Prochlorococcus marinus str. MIT 0918: one gene and its partner. The protein of the gene in region 1 binds, or shares a complex with, the protein of each later gene. Links are inferred from orthologs where the notes say so. Each region holds a gene or a part of one and is shown in the gene's direction. Other genes may lie near its edges. The genes, in order: O5636_RS09555 and accD.

Evidence for each region.
Region 2: the proteins of O5636_RS09555 (region 1) and accD are in contact, whole or in part, in a solved structure (PDB 8UXZ), measured with the Escherichia coli proteins. The link is inferred for Prochlorococcus marinus str. MIT 0918 from one-to-one orthologs.

What each region holds. Positions count from the first base shown.
Region 1 is NZ_CP114780.1:1,760,198-1,768,345, forward strand. What follows is about bases 1,728-4,521. They hold O5636_RS09555 (acetyl-CoA carboxylase carboxyltransferase subunit alpha), read left to right. Parts: upstream 1,728-2,526; coding sequence 2,527-3,516; downstream 3,517-4,521. Other genes in these bases: O5636_RS09550 (long-chain acyl-[acyl-carrier-protein] reductase), read left to right, coding at 1,728-2,505; O5636_RS09560 (SDR family oxidoreductase), read left to right, coding at 3,546-4,253; O5636_RS09565 (phosphoribosylanthranilate isomerase), read right to left, coding at 4,389-4,521. Also shown: O5636_RS09540 (creatininase family protein), read left to right, coding at 1-523; O5636_RS09545 (aldehyde oxygenase (deformylating)), read left to right, coding at 612-1,328; more of O5636_RS09550, read left to right, coding at 1,465-1,727; more of O5636_RS09565, read right to left, coding at 4,522-5,051; O5636_RS09570 (site-2 protease family protein), read left to right, coding at 5,132-6,370; O5636_RS09575 (lipoyl protein ligase domain-containing protein), read right to left, coding at 6,378-7,124; psaM (photosystem I reaction center subunit XII), read left to right, coding at 7,289-7,393; O5636_RS09585 (hypothetical protein), read left to right, coding at 7,456-7,866; O5636_RS09590 (protochlorophyllide reductase), read left to right, coding at 7,939-8,148. UniProt on the Escherichia coli protein: Component of the acetyl coenzyme A carboxylase (ACC) complex. First, biotin carboxylase catalyzes the carboxylation of biotin on its carrier protein (BCCP) and then the CO(2) group is transferred by the carboxyltransferase to acetyl-CoA to form malonyl-CoA.
Region 2 is NZ_CP114780.1:444,547-452,874, forward strand. What follows is about bases 4,243-7,216. They hold accD (acetyl-CoA carboxylase, carboxyltransferase subunit beta), read left to right. Parts: upstream 4,243-5,281; coding sequence 5,282-6,151; downstream 6,152-7,216. Other genes in these bases: O5636_RS02400 (phosphoribulokinase), read left to right, coding at 4,243-5,037; O5636_RS02410 (hypothetical protein), read left to right, coding at 6,232-6,552; O5636_RS02415 (Gfo/Idh/MocA family protein), read left to right, coding at 6,557-7,216. In the rest of the region: O5636_RS02375 (DUF3727 domain-containing protein), read left to right, coding at 1-276; O5636_RS02380 (YqeG family HAD IIIA-type phosphatase), read left to right, coding at 277-789; proB (glutamate 5-kinase), read left to right, coding at 789-1,883; lpxD (UDP-3-O-(3-hydroxymyristoyl)glucosamine N-acyltransferase), read left to right, coding at 1,912-2,949; leuB (3-isopropylmalate dehydrogenase), read left to right, coding at 2,980-4,068; more of O5636_RS02400, read left to right, coding at 4,141-4,242; more of O5636_RS02415, read left to right, coding at 7,217-7,684; O5636_RS02420 (class I fructose-bisphosphate aldolase), read left to right, coding at 7,809-8,328.

The sequences.
Region 1 (8,148 bases):
TGTTAGTGAGATAGGCCAACAACTTGCTGGGATGGGATTTCAAAGGCTTGTTTTTTTTAACGCTCATGGAGGTCAAATAGGACTTTTACAAGCTATTGCAAGAGAACTTAGGGTTAAGTGTCCTTCAATGGCAGTTTTGCCTTGTTTCTTATGGAGTGGTATCGATGCTGTAGAAGAATTACTTCCTGATAAGGAAGTTGAGCAAGGACTTCATGCTGGCTTGGCTGAAACTAGCCTTATGCTTTCTTTTGAACCTGACCTGGTCGGCATTGAAAGGCCATATGATGGAGATTCCCAATTGTTAGAAGGGAAAGATATTTCTGTCCCAGCTGGCTGGAGTCTTGAAGGAGCAGCTCCATGTGCATGGCTTACAAATGAATTAAGTATTTCAGGAGTTATTGGAGATAGTAGAGAAGCACATCCTTTGCTTGGAGATAAGCTTAGAGAAGTTTTAATTGATCATTGGGCCCAATTGTTTTTGTCTCTAATGGAGAGTAATTGGCCTCCTGTCGAAACTAAATAAAATTAACTAACAATAATTCCTCTGAAAGAACTCACTTTTTTCTTGGTTGTTCTGTAAAGTGCGCGTTAATGTGAATTTTTAAACACTCATGCCAACCCTAGAATCCAAAGAGGTTGCAGTTGCTAATGATTTGAATAGCTTGCCTGACTTCTCTTCTGATAAATATAAAGATGCCTATAGCAGGATTAATGCAATTGTCATTGAAGGAGAGAAGGAGGCTCATGGGAATTATCTTGCAATAGGAGAATTAATACCTGATAAGCAACAGGAGTTGAAGAATTTGGCAGTAATGGAAATGAGACATATGAAAGGCTTTACAGCTTGTGGTAAAAATCTTGGAGTGAAGGCTGACATGCCTTTTGCCGAAGAGTTTTTTGCTCCTTTACATGGGAATTTCCAGAAAGCCTTTAAAGATGAAAATCTCACAACCTGCTTCTTGATACAAGCAATTCTTATTGAAGCTTTTGCTATTTCTGCCTATCACGTATACATCCGAGTCGCAGATCCATTTGCAAAGAAGATTACTGAAAATGTTGTAAAGGATGAGTACCTTCATTTGAATTATGGACAAGAATGGCTAAAAGCCAATTTAGATACTTGTAAAGAAGATTTGATTAAGGCTAATAGAGAAAATCTTCCTCTTATTAAATCCATGCTTGATCAAGTTGCAGATGATGCAAGCTCTTTGCAAATGGATAAAGAAGAATTGATGGAAGAGTTTATGATTGCTTATCAGGATTCTTTGTTGGAAATTGGTCTAGATTCTAGGGAAATAGCTCGTATGGCCCTCGCAGCGCTTGTTTAGCAAAAAGTTTTAAATAGTGCTAACTATTTTTATAAGTGAAAAAATTATTATTAATAATTGCTTTTGATCATTATGGTTTAAGCTATTAAATTCCTGCCAAGTGTTTGTTCAGGACATCATGCTTTTTTGTTAGAAAATGTTTGGATTGATCGGGCACTCAACAAGCTTTACTGATGCCAGGAAAAAGGCTATGGATTTGGGGTTTAATCATATTGCAGAGGGAGATTTAGATGTATGGTGTAGTGCTCCTCCTCAGCTTGTTGAACATTTTGAGGTTGTAAGTGCAATAGGCAAAAAGATTGAAGGAGCTTATATAGACTCCTGCTTTGTCCCAGAAATGTTAGGAAGGTTTAAAACAGCAAGAAGAAAAGTGCTTAATGCAATGGAACTTGCTCAAAAAAAAGGAATAAGTATTACTGCTTTAGGAGGGTTTACATCAATTATATTTGAAAATTTTAATCTCCTACAAAACAAACAAGTTCGCAATACTACTCTTGATTGGGAACGTTTTACTACAGGAAATACTCATACTGCTTGGGTGATATCTCGCCAATTAGAAATTAATGCGCCGTTATTAGGCATTGATCTAAAAAAAGCATCTGTTGCTGTTGTTGGGGCTACTGGTGATATTGGTAGTGCTGTTTGTAGATGGCTAACAGAGAGGACATATGTTAAAGAACTTTTATTGGTTGCAAGACAGCAGCAACCATTGAAGGATCTTCAAAATAATCTCCAAGGAGGAAGAATTCTAAGCTTAGAAGAGGCTCTGCCTGAAGCAGATATAGTTGTATGGGTTGCTAGCATGCCAAAAAACTTGCAAATTGATAAGTCCAAGCTTCGTAATCCATGTTTAATGATTGATGGAGGCTATCCAAAAAACCTTGATGAAAAATTTTCTGGATCAGGTATTCATGTCCTCAAGGGCGGTATTGTTGAGTTCTTCGAAGATATTGGTTGGAATATGATGGAAATAGCTGAAATGGAGAAACCACAGAGACAAATGTTTGCTTGCTTTGCAGAGGCAATGCTTCTGGAATTTGAAAATTGCCATACTAATTTTAGTTGGGGAAGAAATAATATTACGTTGGAAAAAATGGATTTTATAGGTGAGGCATCATTAAGACATGGCTTCACTACACTTGGCCTTAATCCTAATCTTCAGGTATCTTTTGCCTGACTTGTAGCAGCAATTTTTACTATGGCACGTCGTTATCTTTTGGAATTTGAGAAGCCATTAGTTGAGTTGGAAAAACAAATTGATCAGATCAGAGAATTGGCAAGAGATTCTGAGGTTGATGTAAGTCAGCAATTACTTCAATTAGAAACTCTTGCAGCGAGAAGGAGAGAAGAAATCTTTAGAGCATTAACACCCTCTGAAAAAATACAGGTTGCTAGACACCCTCAAAGACCTAGTACACTTGATTTTATTCAAATGTTTTGCGATGACTGGGTAGAGTTACATGGTGATAGGCATAGTAGTGACGATAGTGCTTTGATTGGAGGAATAGCTCGCATTGGTGAAAGAGCTGTAATGCTTATTGGCCAACAAAAAGGTAGAGATACTAAAGAAAATGTTGCTAGGAATTTTGGCATGGCAAAACCTGGAGGCTATAGGAAGGCATTACGTTTAATGAATCATGCGGATAGGTTTAAGCTCCCAATTATCTCTTTTATTGATACCCCAGGTGCTTATGCAGGATTATTAGCAGAGGAACAAGGTCAAGGAGAAGCAATAGCAGTTAATCTTAGAGAAATGTTTCGAATAACTGTTCCAATTATTGCAACTGTTATTGGTGAAGGTGGCTCTGGTGGTGCTTTGGGTATTGGAGTAGCTGACAGATTACTAATGTTTGAACATAGTGTTTACACAGTTGCAAGTCCTGAGGCTTGTGCTTCCATTTTATGGCGTGATGCTTCAAAGGCGCCAGATGCAGCTGCAGCATTAAAGATTACTGGGTCAGACTTAATGAGTTTAGGTATTGTTGATGAGGTTATAAAAGAACCTTCTGGAGGGAATAATTGGGCACCTCTTCAAGCTGGTGAAGCTTTAAAAAAGACCATTTTAAAACATTTAGAAGAACTCTCTGAACTCTCTATTAGCAAATTGAGAGATGATAGATATCAGAAATTTAGGCGAATTGGGAGTTTCATAGAACCAAGTTTTCAAGAAGGCGGTGTGATTAATTAGAATCATCCATAATATTTTCTAATTTTAATTTGCCAACAGCTCTGATTACTGGAGCCTCTAAGGGCATAGGGAGAACAACAGCACGTGTTTTTGCTCATGCTGGTTGGGATCTTTTGTTATTAGCGCGCTCTGAAAGCAACCTGCATTCCTTAACTAAAGAACTATCTGATTCAAAGAATAAGGTTTTTTACCAATGTGTTGATTTGTCTGATGCAACTCAGATCGAGCAAGGAATAAAGGATCTTCTTAGCAATGGACTTTCTCCATCAGTACTAATTAATAATGCTGGAGTTGCATGGACAGGTGAATTGTTGTCAATGCCTCTAGATAGATGGCAATGGCTAATGCAAATTAATTTGACAAGTGTTTTTCAAATTTGTGCAGCAGTTGTTCCCTCGATGAGGGAAAATGGTGGATTAGTTATTAATGTAAGTAGCCATGCTGCAAGGAATCAGTTTCCAGAATGGGGTGCTTATTGTGTAAGTAAAGCAGCATTGGAGAGCTTTACTAAATGCCTTGCTTTGGAAGAGAGGCAAAATCAAATTAGGGCTTGTACTCTTACCCTAGGATCTGTGAATAGTGATCTTTGGGATGCTGATTGTGTTCATAGTGATTTTGATCGTAAAGCAATGCTCTCTGTTGATGATGTTGCCTTTAACCTTCTACACTTGGCTCAGCAGCCTGTTTCGCAAATTATTAATGATATAACTTTAATGCCATCTGCAGGTGCTTTCTAAATTGGATGGTAAACTCTAAAATTAATTGTTGATTAAGAATCAAAATTGACATCACAATAGATATAATCTTCTAGAAGAGTTTGCATCACTTATTGAACAATTCTATAAACTTTTAGTAAATAAGATATAGCTCTTTTAAATAAGGTTATTTACAGCTTTTAATAGATCTTTAACTTTCTGAATATCTTTTATCCCTGGATGTGTTTCTAACTTGCTAGAAGCATCTATCCCAAAAGGGTTTAGTTCTAATAATACTTCTGATATCCATTCAGCAGAGATTCCACCTGCAAGCCACCAAGGTATTTGGAAATTAGCACTACTTAAAAATTCAATAGGTATTATTTGCCCTGTCCCTCCTAAATTAACTCTACTCCAGCTATCAAGAAGAATTGAATCTACTGAGTCTTGAAAAGCTTGGGCTTTTAAAACATCACTTTGTTGACGTATTCGAAAAGATTTCCAAAACTCAATTTGAGGTAATCTTTTTTTTAGTTTAATACATTTTTCTCTAGATTCATTGCCATGCAGTTGTATGACAGAGGGGGAACCAATACCTTCTATGCCTTGAATGATTTCATCTAGGCCTAAATCTGCAATTACCCATACTCTGTCAACTCCAGGCGCATGTTGAGTTAATTCACTAAATAGCTTACGCCTGTCTACTTCTTGTAAAAATCTAGGTGAGCTTTTAACACCTATTACGCCAATTGCATTTACTCCTATGGATGCTATCTCAAGAGCTTGCTTTACTTGGGTGATTCCACAGATTTTAACTGCTGTCGGCGCTTTAGCATTCATGATTAATCAATTGAGTATTGCTTTTATAGGATTAGAGCTGACTTGAGTCATTTTAAGATGCTTCTTTAGGAGGAGAAAATTTGGCCAGTGTTGAGTTGATCAGAATAAAAGGAATCCCTTTAAGGGTTCATTCAAGTTGGTTTTTTATTCTTAGTCTTTTTGCTGTGGCTTCTCAAGGACAGTTTGCCAGAGTTTTTGAAGGACAATTCCCTATGTGGCAAAGTTGGTGTATTGGCTTTTTGGGCTCACTTTGTTTGTTTCTATCTGTTCTTCTTCATGAATTAGGTCATTTTTTTATGGCTTTGAAAGAAGGAGTCAAGGTCTATGAAATTACTTTGTTTTTGTTAGGTGGAATTACAAAAGTCGATAAGGAATATTCGACTCCAATGGCTGAATTAAGGGTTGCTGTGGCTGGTCCTCTAGTGAGTCTTTTTTTAAGTGTTTTGTTTTTAGGGATTGTCTTTTTTAGTTCAGATTTAAATCCAATTTTATCTAACTTATTTACTCAAATAGGAAGTATAAATTTGGGTTTGGCTGTTTTAAATTTAATGCCTGGAGTCCCTTTGGATGGTTCATTGATCCTAAAGTCTTTAGTTTGGTATTTCACTGGAAGTCAACAAAAAGGTCAAAAGGCAGCAAATGCGACTACTCGTGTTTTATCTTTTCTAGGAATACTTTTAGGAATTTTAGTTGCTTTTTCAGGAGTTGTTTTTTTCGGCCTTTGGTTAATAATAATTAGTTGGTTTGGCTTTACTTCTTCACAGTCTCAAGACCAAATAATTGTTTTGCAGGAAGCTTTAATTGAGTTGAGAGTTAAAGATGCATCTCGTAAACGTTTTCGAGTGCTAGAGCAAGATCAATCTTTAAGGGCACTTAGTGAGTTGAAATTAAAGTCATCTCAACAAGATGAGGTAACTGAATGGGTGCTTTTATGTAGTTCTGGAAGATGGGTTGGGTACATTACTGGAGACCCATTGAAGGATTTAGAAGTTCAATATTGGAATGATCATTTGTTATCTGATTACAAAAAACCTTTATCTGATTTACCTTCTATTAGTGAGAAAAGCCCGCTTTGGGAAGCAGTTATAGAAATAGAGAGATCTAAAGAACAGAAGTTATTGGTTTTCAATCTTGCTGGGTTGCCGAGTGGGACAGTAGATAAAGTTGATATCTCGGAGCTTATACTTAGAAAAATTGGTTTGAACCTTCCAAAGGCATTTTTAGAAACAGCCCGTAAAAAAAATATATATCCATTAGGAATTTCTTTATTGAAGATTGTTGAAGGAATGATTGCTAAAGGCCTTGTTGTAAAAAAGTAAAATTAGATTATTTTTTTAAATAAGATTTAGAACTCGCAGTGATTTTGGTTAATTCTTCAGCAGTAAAACTATTTTTTGTCCATTTAACGTTTGGCCAATTTAATACCAATGCATTAATTAATAATTTTTCTAGCCCAACTCTTGGGATTTTGTTTGGAGCTGCTGTTGGGGGATCTGTGAGAAATATTTCTTTCCATAATTGTTTAGGAGGATCTAAAAGAATTTCCCCATGCTGTAGAACATGACCTTGTTTCCATAATTGCGCGCTACCAATTCGTTTAATTCCTTTTTCATCAATTAAATCAGCAGCACTTGATGTTGAGAAGCAGTTTTTTGAAGAATTCAACAGATTTTGATTTCCAAACTTTAGAGGAAAACCTAGGTTGGTAAAACAATTGATTAACCATTGACTAGCCTCTATATATGATTTATGTCTTTTTCTTGGTGGAGACTTCCATGCCAATGAGTAAGTAAGTCCTCCTCCATGAAGTACTCCAGTCCCACCAGTGGGTCTTCGAACGATTTTTAATTTCTTCTCATTATTTAAATCGATCCATTCCTTAGGTATTTTATTTTGATTATGACCGATGGAAAGCCATATCCCCTGCCATGTGTAAAACCTTACTGTCATTTGCATCTCATCATTTCTATGAATAAGTTTTTCAAGCATCATTACATCAGCAGCCATTTGCTCTGGTCCACTTAAAGCCACTGAATTTATAATTTCTCCATTTATTTTGGGCCCGATAAACAATGTTTAAATTCCTTTGATTAGATTGGTTTATTAATTTGAATTTTACCCCCTATAACAATTCTCAGAAATGAAGAAAATGCATTAATCCATGACAGGGTTTTGCAAACATCCCCATTTTTGCCTAATTAAGTTGAAAATATATAAAGTTCAGGTTTGATTTTCTTATGGAAACCACAAGCACTATTGATCTTGCAGGCCTTTGTTTGGTAGTGGTTATGCATGCAGGTATCTTGGCTTTGCGGTTGGGAATTAGTTTAGGGAAAGCTTGAATAGTTTTTTATTGGCAATTCTCTGCTATTTGCGATAAAAACCAAGTAAATTGCTTTAGTTTTTGTTGCAACCCCAGATAAAGCCTAGTAACTGTGACTTTAAGAGTCGCAGATATCGTAGAAGGCTTAGTCAAAAACAAGTTAATCACTCAAATACAGCTACTTCCACTCTGGCTGCATCTTTTCAAGTGGAAGAAGAGCAGAGAGAGTATGCTTATAGTTCCATAGCAGTTTCAATTAAGTTCGGACTACTTTTAATTTGTATTGCCAGTTCTTTTAAGTTAGGGCTAGCCTCTCATCACCGTATTAAGAGGAATATAGAAATTTCTCATGTTCTTAGTTCGGAGACTCAAAAACTTGAAAGATTGTATTTAAGATTTGATAATTTGTTTGCAATAGGTGGTAGAGATAGATTAATGGAAGAACAAGACCAGTGGATTCAGCCCAATAGCAGAAGAATTATTTGGCGTTGAAAATTAATTTTAAAGTTTCTTTGATTTTCTTTGTTTCCATAGTTGACTAAAGAAGTTATTAATGAATTGGATATGTCTTCATTTCAATCAGCTCCAGGAACAGTATTAATTACTGGAACTACTTCTGGGGTTGGATTATACGCAACCAAGGCTTTGATAGATCTTGGTTGGAAGGTCATAACAGCAAATAGGTCACCTGCAAGAGCTGAAGAGGCTGCTCTGAAATTAGGTCTACCTTTTAGGTCTCCCAATCAGTTGCAACATATATCTATAGACCTTTCT
Region 2 (8,328 bases), 1.3 Mb from region 1 along the record:
CTAATTAGATCAGCTGTTACACTCACTGTTACAGGAGAACTAGAGGAGCCAGAACCTGAAGAATTAGAAGAAAAAGATTTTGATGAAGATTCTGAACTATATGAATTACTAGTTAACTTCAAACTGAAAGAAGAAGAGTATGGACTTTATATTCCTTTAGATCCATTTTTTGTTGTTGGAAAACTAATAGACGGTCAAGCTTCAGTTTTAGAAGGTGAGGAATTTGACAAGATTCAACCTTTAATTGAATCAGAACTAGATAAAAGAGAATTCTAAATGTTAATAAACACTGAAGTTCTCAAGGCAAAATGGAATACTGGCAAAGATATCAGAAAAATCTCATATAATGAGATAAAAGATAAAGGAATTAAGTTGCTTTTACTTGATGTAGATGGAACTCTTTTACCTAGAAATGAAATTAAAGTCCACCATTCTGTCTATCAATGGATTCAAGAAGCAAAGAGAAACTTTAAAATACATTTAATCAGTAATAATCCATCAAAAAGAAGGATTCAATCTATAGCAAAACAATTAAATGTAACCTTTACATATAAGGCCATAAAACCAAGAAAGAAAGCAATTGTTAAATCTATACAGCCCTTTAATTTCTACAATAAAGAGATAGCTATTATTGGTGATAGAATCTTTACTGATATACTTGTTGGTAATCGTTTAGGAATCTATACTATTCTAGTCAAGCCAATAGACTCAAATGGAAATGTTATTCAAGACAACAAAATGCAAATTATAGAAAATAAAGTAGCTTCTATAATTGGGGCTTATAAATAATGACACTATGGACTATAAAAATTGGTACTAGTTTACTTAGAGGAACTAAAAATCTGAGAACAAACACAATAATAAATGAATATTGTAAATACATTGCTGAATCTAAAGATAAAGGTGATCAAATCATAATCGTATCAAGTGGAGCAGTAGGCCTAGGATGTACTAAACTAGGTTTTAAGGAGAGACCTAGTGATATTAATTCACTGCAAGCAGCAGCAGCAGTAGGTCAAGGCTATCTTATGTCGCTTTATGAAAGTGCTATGAGTAATCATGGGTATAATGTTGCACAAATACTTTTAACCAGGGAAGATTTTCAATCAAGAAAGAATTTTAATAATGCTTCATTAACAATTAAAAGACTTCTTGATTGGAAAATCTTACCAATAATCAATGAAAATGATTCTATATCAAATGAAGAATTAAAATATGGAGATAATGACACATTATCTGCATTAGTATCATCAGCAATTTGCGCAGATCAACTTATTTTACTAACTGATATAGATAAACTTTATTCATCTGATCCAAGAACTAATAAAGAAGCTAAACCAATAACTGATGTACATAATTCTAAAGACTTAGTACAACTTAAAATTGATTCAACAAATTCAGGAAATTGGGGAACTGGTGGAATTAAAACCAAGCTCACTGCTGCTCAAATTTCTACTAAAAATGGAATAACAGTTCACCTTGCAGACGGAAGAGATCCCTTAATACTTAAGAAAATTCTTAATGGTTCAAGAGGAGGAACTGTTTTCCATCCAAATCCAAAACCTATGGGGACAAAGAAATGTTGGTTAGCTCATGCCTTACATTCGCAAGGCTCATTATATTTAGATGAAGGTGCTTTCAATGCTATAGAAAACAAAGGTGCATCTCTTTTACTAGTTGGAATAAAACGAATAGAAGGAGAATTCAATGCGAATCAACCAGTAACAGTTTTTAATTTGGATGGACTCCAAGTTGCTAAGGGGATTAGTTCTTTAAGCAGTCAAGAAATAAGAGCTAAAATAAATAATCCTATAAGATCCAAACAATCACCTATTGTTATTCACAGAGATGTTTTAGTACTTACAAGTGAATTTATTTCTTGAAAATGACCTTTAATCATTCCTTACAGCCATGAAATTTCTAGATATAATTAATATCCTTAAAAATGGAGAATCAGGAGTTCTCGAATTTTCTATCTCAAATAATCCTCAAATTTATCAAGCTGCATCTTTAGAAAAAGCCACAGAGAGTCAAATAAGTTTTCTTGAAGAAGGAAGTTATTTACTTCAAGAGTTAAACAAAACAAATGCTTCAGCTTTAATACTTCCTAATAAAAAAGAGTTATCAAATAATATTACAAAGAGAAAAATAGCCTGGGTTACTGTTAAAGAGCCAAGAATTGCATTTGCTGAAATCTTAGAAATTATTTATCCTAAAATTATTCCTATTAAGGATATCCATAATTCTGCTATTATTGGTACAAATGTAGATATAGGAGAACACGTATCAATAGGTGCAAATGTAACTATTGCATCTAATTGCAAGATAAATTCTGAAGTTATTATTCATCCTGGAGTAGTAATATACAATGATGTGACTATTGGCAGTGGTTCTGAATTGCATTCAAATTGTGTACTTCATCCACATACCAATATAGGTAAGAATTGTGTCATACATTCACACGCTGTGATTGGGTCTGAAGGGTTTGGCTTTATACCTACAAGGAAAGGTTGGAGAAAGATGCCACAGACTGGAAAAGTAATTATTCAAAACAATGTAGAAATTGGTTGTGGGACAACAGTTGACAGACCAGCTGTTGGAGAAACAGTTATAGGTGCAGGAACAAAAATTGATAATTTAGTACAAATCGGACATGGCGTTGAAATAGGAAAAAACTGTGCCATGGCTGCTCAAGTAGGAATTGCAGGGGGTGCAAAAATTGGAGATGGAGTAATTTTGGCTGGTCAAGTTGGCGTAGGGAACAGAGTAAATGTAGGGGCAAATGTAATTGCTAGCTCTAAATGTGGTATTCATGCAGATATCGAAGCAGGTCAAATAATTAGTGGTTTTCCTGCTATGCCAAATAAACTATGGTTGAGATGTTCAGCAAATTTCAAAAGACTTCCAGAAATAGCTAAAGCAATTAGAAACCTCAATCGATCTAATTAAATTAAAATTAAAATAATTAAAAAAATATCTATGACTAATTACAACATAACCTTACTTCCTGGTGATGGAATAGGTCCTGAAATAACAGAAGTTACAAAGTCTCTACTAAATGCTGTTTGTAAAAGAAAAAACATCAATCTAAATTTTCAAGAAATGGCTTTTGGAGGGAATGCTATTGAGAAAGAAAATAATCCATTGCCTATTGAGACTCTTGAACAGTGCAAAAAAAGCGATGCAGTACTAATGGCAGCGATAGGAGATCCAAAATATGATGGAATTGCACGTGAGCTAAGACCTGAGACAGGTTTACTAAGACTAAGATCTGAACTAAAACTCTTTGCAAATATTCGACCAGTTAAAGTTTTTAATGCATTATTAGATGAAAGCTCTTTAAAAAAAGAGATAATTAAAGAAGTAGACCTTGTTGTGGTCAGAGAATTAACAGGGGGGATTTATTTTGGTGAGCCAAAAGGAAGAATACAAACAAAAGAATTTGGCGAAAGAGCATTTAACACCATGAGTTATTCAACTAATGAAATAAATCGAATTGCAAAAATAGCCTTTGAATTAGCTAATGAAAGAAAGAAGAAACTCTGTTCTGTAGATAAAGCAAATGTTTTAGATGTAAGTCAACTATGGAGAGAATGTGTAACTTCAATAGGTAACAATTACCAACAAGTTGAACTCAGTCATCAATATGTAGATAATGCTGCAATGCAACTTGTTAGACAACCTAATCAATTTGATGTAATTCTTACAGGCAATCTTTTTGGTGATATTTTGAGCGATGAGGCTGCAATGCTTACTGGTTCAATTGGAATGTTACCGTCAGCATCATTGGGAGAAGATGGTCCTGGATTATTCGAACCAGTGCATGGCTCAGCCCCTGATATTGCTGGAAAAAACTTGGCAAATCCAATTGCAATGATACTTTCAGCAGCAATGATGCTTAGAATTGGGTTGAAAGAAATAGAAGCCGCTGAAAGCTTAGAAAAAGCAGTAAGCTCAGTCCTTTTGAAGGGTTTTAGAACTAATGATTTAACTAGTAAAAATCTAGATCAAAAAATCGGATGCCTTGAAATGGGCCAAAAAATACTAGATGAATTACAAGAAATATAAATAAACTGCCTAGAAGTATCAATTACACATACTATGACCTGCGAAAATCTATAGGAAATTTGCAACGCATAGATGTCAAAGCGTCATCCAGTAGTAGCTGTTACAGGTTCATCAGGAGCTGGTACAAGCACAGTCAAAAGAGCATTTGAACATATTTTTGCTAGAGAAGAAATAATACCTGCCGTAGTTGAAGGTGATAGTTATCACCGATTCGAAAGAACTCCCATGAAGCAAGCAATGGCTGATGCTCTTTCAAAAGGGGAAAATTTTTCGCATTTTGGTCCAGAAGCTAATTTATTCGACAAACTTGAAGAATTATTCAAAGCTTATGGAGAGACAGGTAGTGGAAACAAAAGATACTATCTGCATAGTCAAGAAGAAGCAGATGAGCATAATTCAAGGCTTGGTACAAATCTTGGTCCAGGTCAATTCACACCTTGGGAAGAAATCCCTAAGGGAACTGATGTACTTTTTTATGAAGGACTTCATGGTGGTGTTGTAGGCGAAGAATATGACGTAGCATCATATGCAGATTTATTAGTAGGTGTAGTACCAATAACTAATCTTGAATGGATTCAAAAAATACACAGAGATAATGCAGAACGAGGATATTCAGCAGAAACAATAGTAGACACTATCCTTAGAAGAATGCCTGATTATATAAATCATATTTGCCCACAATTTAGTCGTACAGATATTAATTTTCAAAGGGTACCTACTATTGATACTTCTAACCCATTTATTTGTAGAAACATACCTACCCCAGATGAAAGTTTCGTAATTATTCATTTTCGTAAAGGAGCAAGAGAGAAATGGGGAATTGACTTTCAATACTTATTAGGAATGATACAAGACTCTTTTATGACAAGTCCAACTAGCATAGTTGTTAATGGTGGCAAAATGGGTTTTGCTATGGAACTTATTCTTACGCCAATTATTCATAGAATGATTGAAGAAAAAAAGAAATGATGATTAAATTAAATAATTTTCTATATAGTAGATTTAATACATAAAAGTAAATCAATATATTAAATAGATAGATTTTTTTATAGTTAAAATCATTACATTAATAAAAAAACTAGAATTTTTGTTTTTATTAATGAATCCAACTAAAAATGTTGAGAAGATTTCTTTGTATTGATAAGTAGTATTTCTATCCATTGAATTCATTATGAGATAAAGTTTATCTATAAAATCAAAAGAATCACTAAAAGTGTCCTTATTCGATTGGTTCGCAGCAAGAAGGAAAGATCAGTTTGTTGGAAAAGTAATCCAAGAGACTGAAGAAAGTGATGGTTTATGGGGGAAATGCCCAGAATGCGGTCAAGTTGTATATAGGAAAGATCTAATCAAAAATGCAAATGTATGTAGCAACTGTGGTCACCACAATAGAATTAATAGTGATGAAAGGATAGAGCTAATTGTAGATTCAAAAAGTTTCCAAGCTTTAGATAAAGACCTTACCCCTGTTGACCCTCTTGGGTTTAAAGACAGAAGGGCCTATGCAGATAGGCTTAGAGAAAGCCAGGCAAGTACTGGGATGAAAGATGGTGTTTTGACAGGAATGTGCAAAGTAGAAGGCATTCCAATGGCCCTAGCTGTAATGGACTTTAGGTTTATGGGAGGATCTATGGGGTCTGTTGTTGGAGAAAAAATTACCCGCCTTATTGAGAAAGCAACAGAAAAAAAATATCCTTTACTAATTGTTTGCGCTTCTGGAGGAGCAAGAATGCAAGAAGGTATGTTGAGCCTTATGCAAATGGCAAAAATTTCAGGTGCATTAGAACGACACAGAGAAGCAGAGCTTCTCTATATGCCTTTACTTACTCATCCCACCACAGGAGGTGTAACTGCTAGCTTTGCCATGTTGGGGGACTTAATACTCGCTGAACCAAAAGCCCTGATAGGTTTTGCCGGTAGAAGAGTAATAGAACAAACATTAAGAGAGAAATTACCAGATAACTTTCAAACAGCAGAATATCTATTAGATCATGGTTTCGTAGATAAAATTGTTCCTAGAACTGAATTACGTAAAACTCTTGGAATATTGTTAAGATTACATGGAAGTAATGAATTAAATTAACTCATACAAATAGAAAAATGAGATTTTATAATTTTTATAACCTACTTAATTTGATTATTATATTTAGTTTAATACTTTATTTGCCCAATAAAGTTATTGCAGGAGATACTCATCATTGGATTGAAGTGAAATCCACGCAAAATGGAAGGCAATGGTGGGATCAAAATAGTTTAGAAAAAACCAATGATAATTTAATATCTATTTTAAGCAGATATGAGCCAAGGAAATCATTTGATAATGAAAGTTATCAAGAAATATCTTATAATATGATAATCGATTGCTCAAAAAGATTATATAAAGATAAATCAGTTAATGGAATAAAACAAAAGGTAGAAAAATGGAATACTCCCCATGGAGATTCCCTAATTGATGAAACAATTAAATCAGCTTGCTCTCATTAAAAGTATGACCTTAGAAAAATCATATAAAGATCCTAACCAAAAAATTGGGGTTGCAATAGCAGGTTTAGGTTTTGGAGAAAAAGTCCATTTACCCTCCTTAAAAACAAATAAAGATTTTAAACCTATAGCACTTTGGCATCCTAGGAAAGAGAAGATAGATGAGGCATCTAATAAATATAATTTAAAAGGTTATAGTAATTGGCAGCATCTTATTAACGACCCTTCAATTCATGCAATCATTATTGCTACTCCACCAGAAGTTAGATATAAATTAGCGATTGAAGCACTTAATTCTAATAAACATCTTTTATTAGAAAAACCAATCGCTTTAAATAGAAAAGAAGCTTTAGAAATAGAAAAAAGTTCTCTTAAACGCAAACTATCTGTAGCTGTAAATTTTGAATATAGAGCTGTTCCTCTCTTTATGCAAGCAAAGAAAATGATTGAAGAAGGAGCTATTGGAAAGCCATGGCTTATAAAGTATGATTGGTTAATGAGTAGTCGCGCTAATATAAATAGACCTTGGAATTGGTATTCAGAAACTGAAAAAGGAGGAGGAGTCATTGGTGCACTTGGTACACATTCTTTTGATTTATTAGAGTGGTTATTTGGAGAAATAACTTCTGTAAGTAGCTTTACATCTACATCAATTAAAGAAAGAAAGCATCCAGTAAATAATCTTATGAAATCAGTAACAAGTGAAGATATATGTATGGCTCATATGGAAATATGTGACATTGAATCACGTCAAATAGTTCCTGCTCAATTAACATTATCTGCAGTATCTAGAAATGGAAGAGGATGTTGGATAGAAGTTTATGGAGAAGATGGAACATTAATATTAGGCAGTGATAATCAAACAGATTATGTACATGGATTTGGTTTATGGTTTGCAGAAAAAAATAAAACTATAAATTCTATTCAGCCTAGTGAGGATTTTATATTTTCTAAAACCTGGGAAGATGGGCGTGTTGCTCCAGTAGCTAGAATTCAACAATGGTGGGGAGAAAGTATTATAAGACAAAAACCCGTTATACCAGGCATACATGAAGGCGTAGTCACTCAAAAGGTTGTTGACAAAATAATAGAATCATCCAAATCAGGGATGAAACTTAAAATTAATGATTTTTAAATAACGCCCAAAATAAATAAAAACTACTATTAAAAGTAAGATTTTATACATGCAAATGAGTATTAAATAAAATCCTTCATAGCATTATCTGAAAAAATCTAACCTTAAAGATTTTCAATTACTAATGCCTCTTAATTATTACAAAGAAGAATTAAAAAAAACTGCTGAATCTCTAGCCAAGTCTGGGAAAGGCATACTAGCTGTAGATGAATCTACAAAAACTATTGGCAAAAGACTTGCATCAATCAATTTAGAAAACACTGAAACAAATAGAAAGGCTTATAGAGGGATGCTTTTTACAACTCAAGGTCTTGGACAATATATAAGTGGTGCAATCTTATTTGAAGAGACTCTTTTTCAAACCCATTCTGACGGAGAGTTGATGGTAAAAAAGCTGGAAAAGCTTGGAATTATTCCTGGTATTAAAGTTGATAAGGGATTAAAACCATTAGCAGGCGGAGGCGATATAGAAACTTTCTGCTCAGGTTTAGATGGTCTAGTAGAAAGATCTTCTGACTATTACGCTCAGGGGGCTCGCTTTGCTAAATGGAGAGCAGTACTTCAGATTACAAATAATGGTTGTCCTTCAAAATTATCAATCAAAGAAAATGCTTGGGGCTTAGCTCGCTATGCAAGATCTGTTC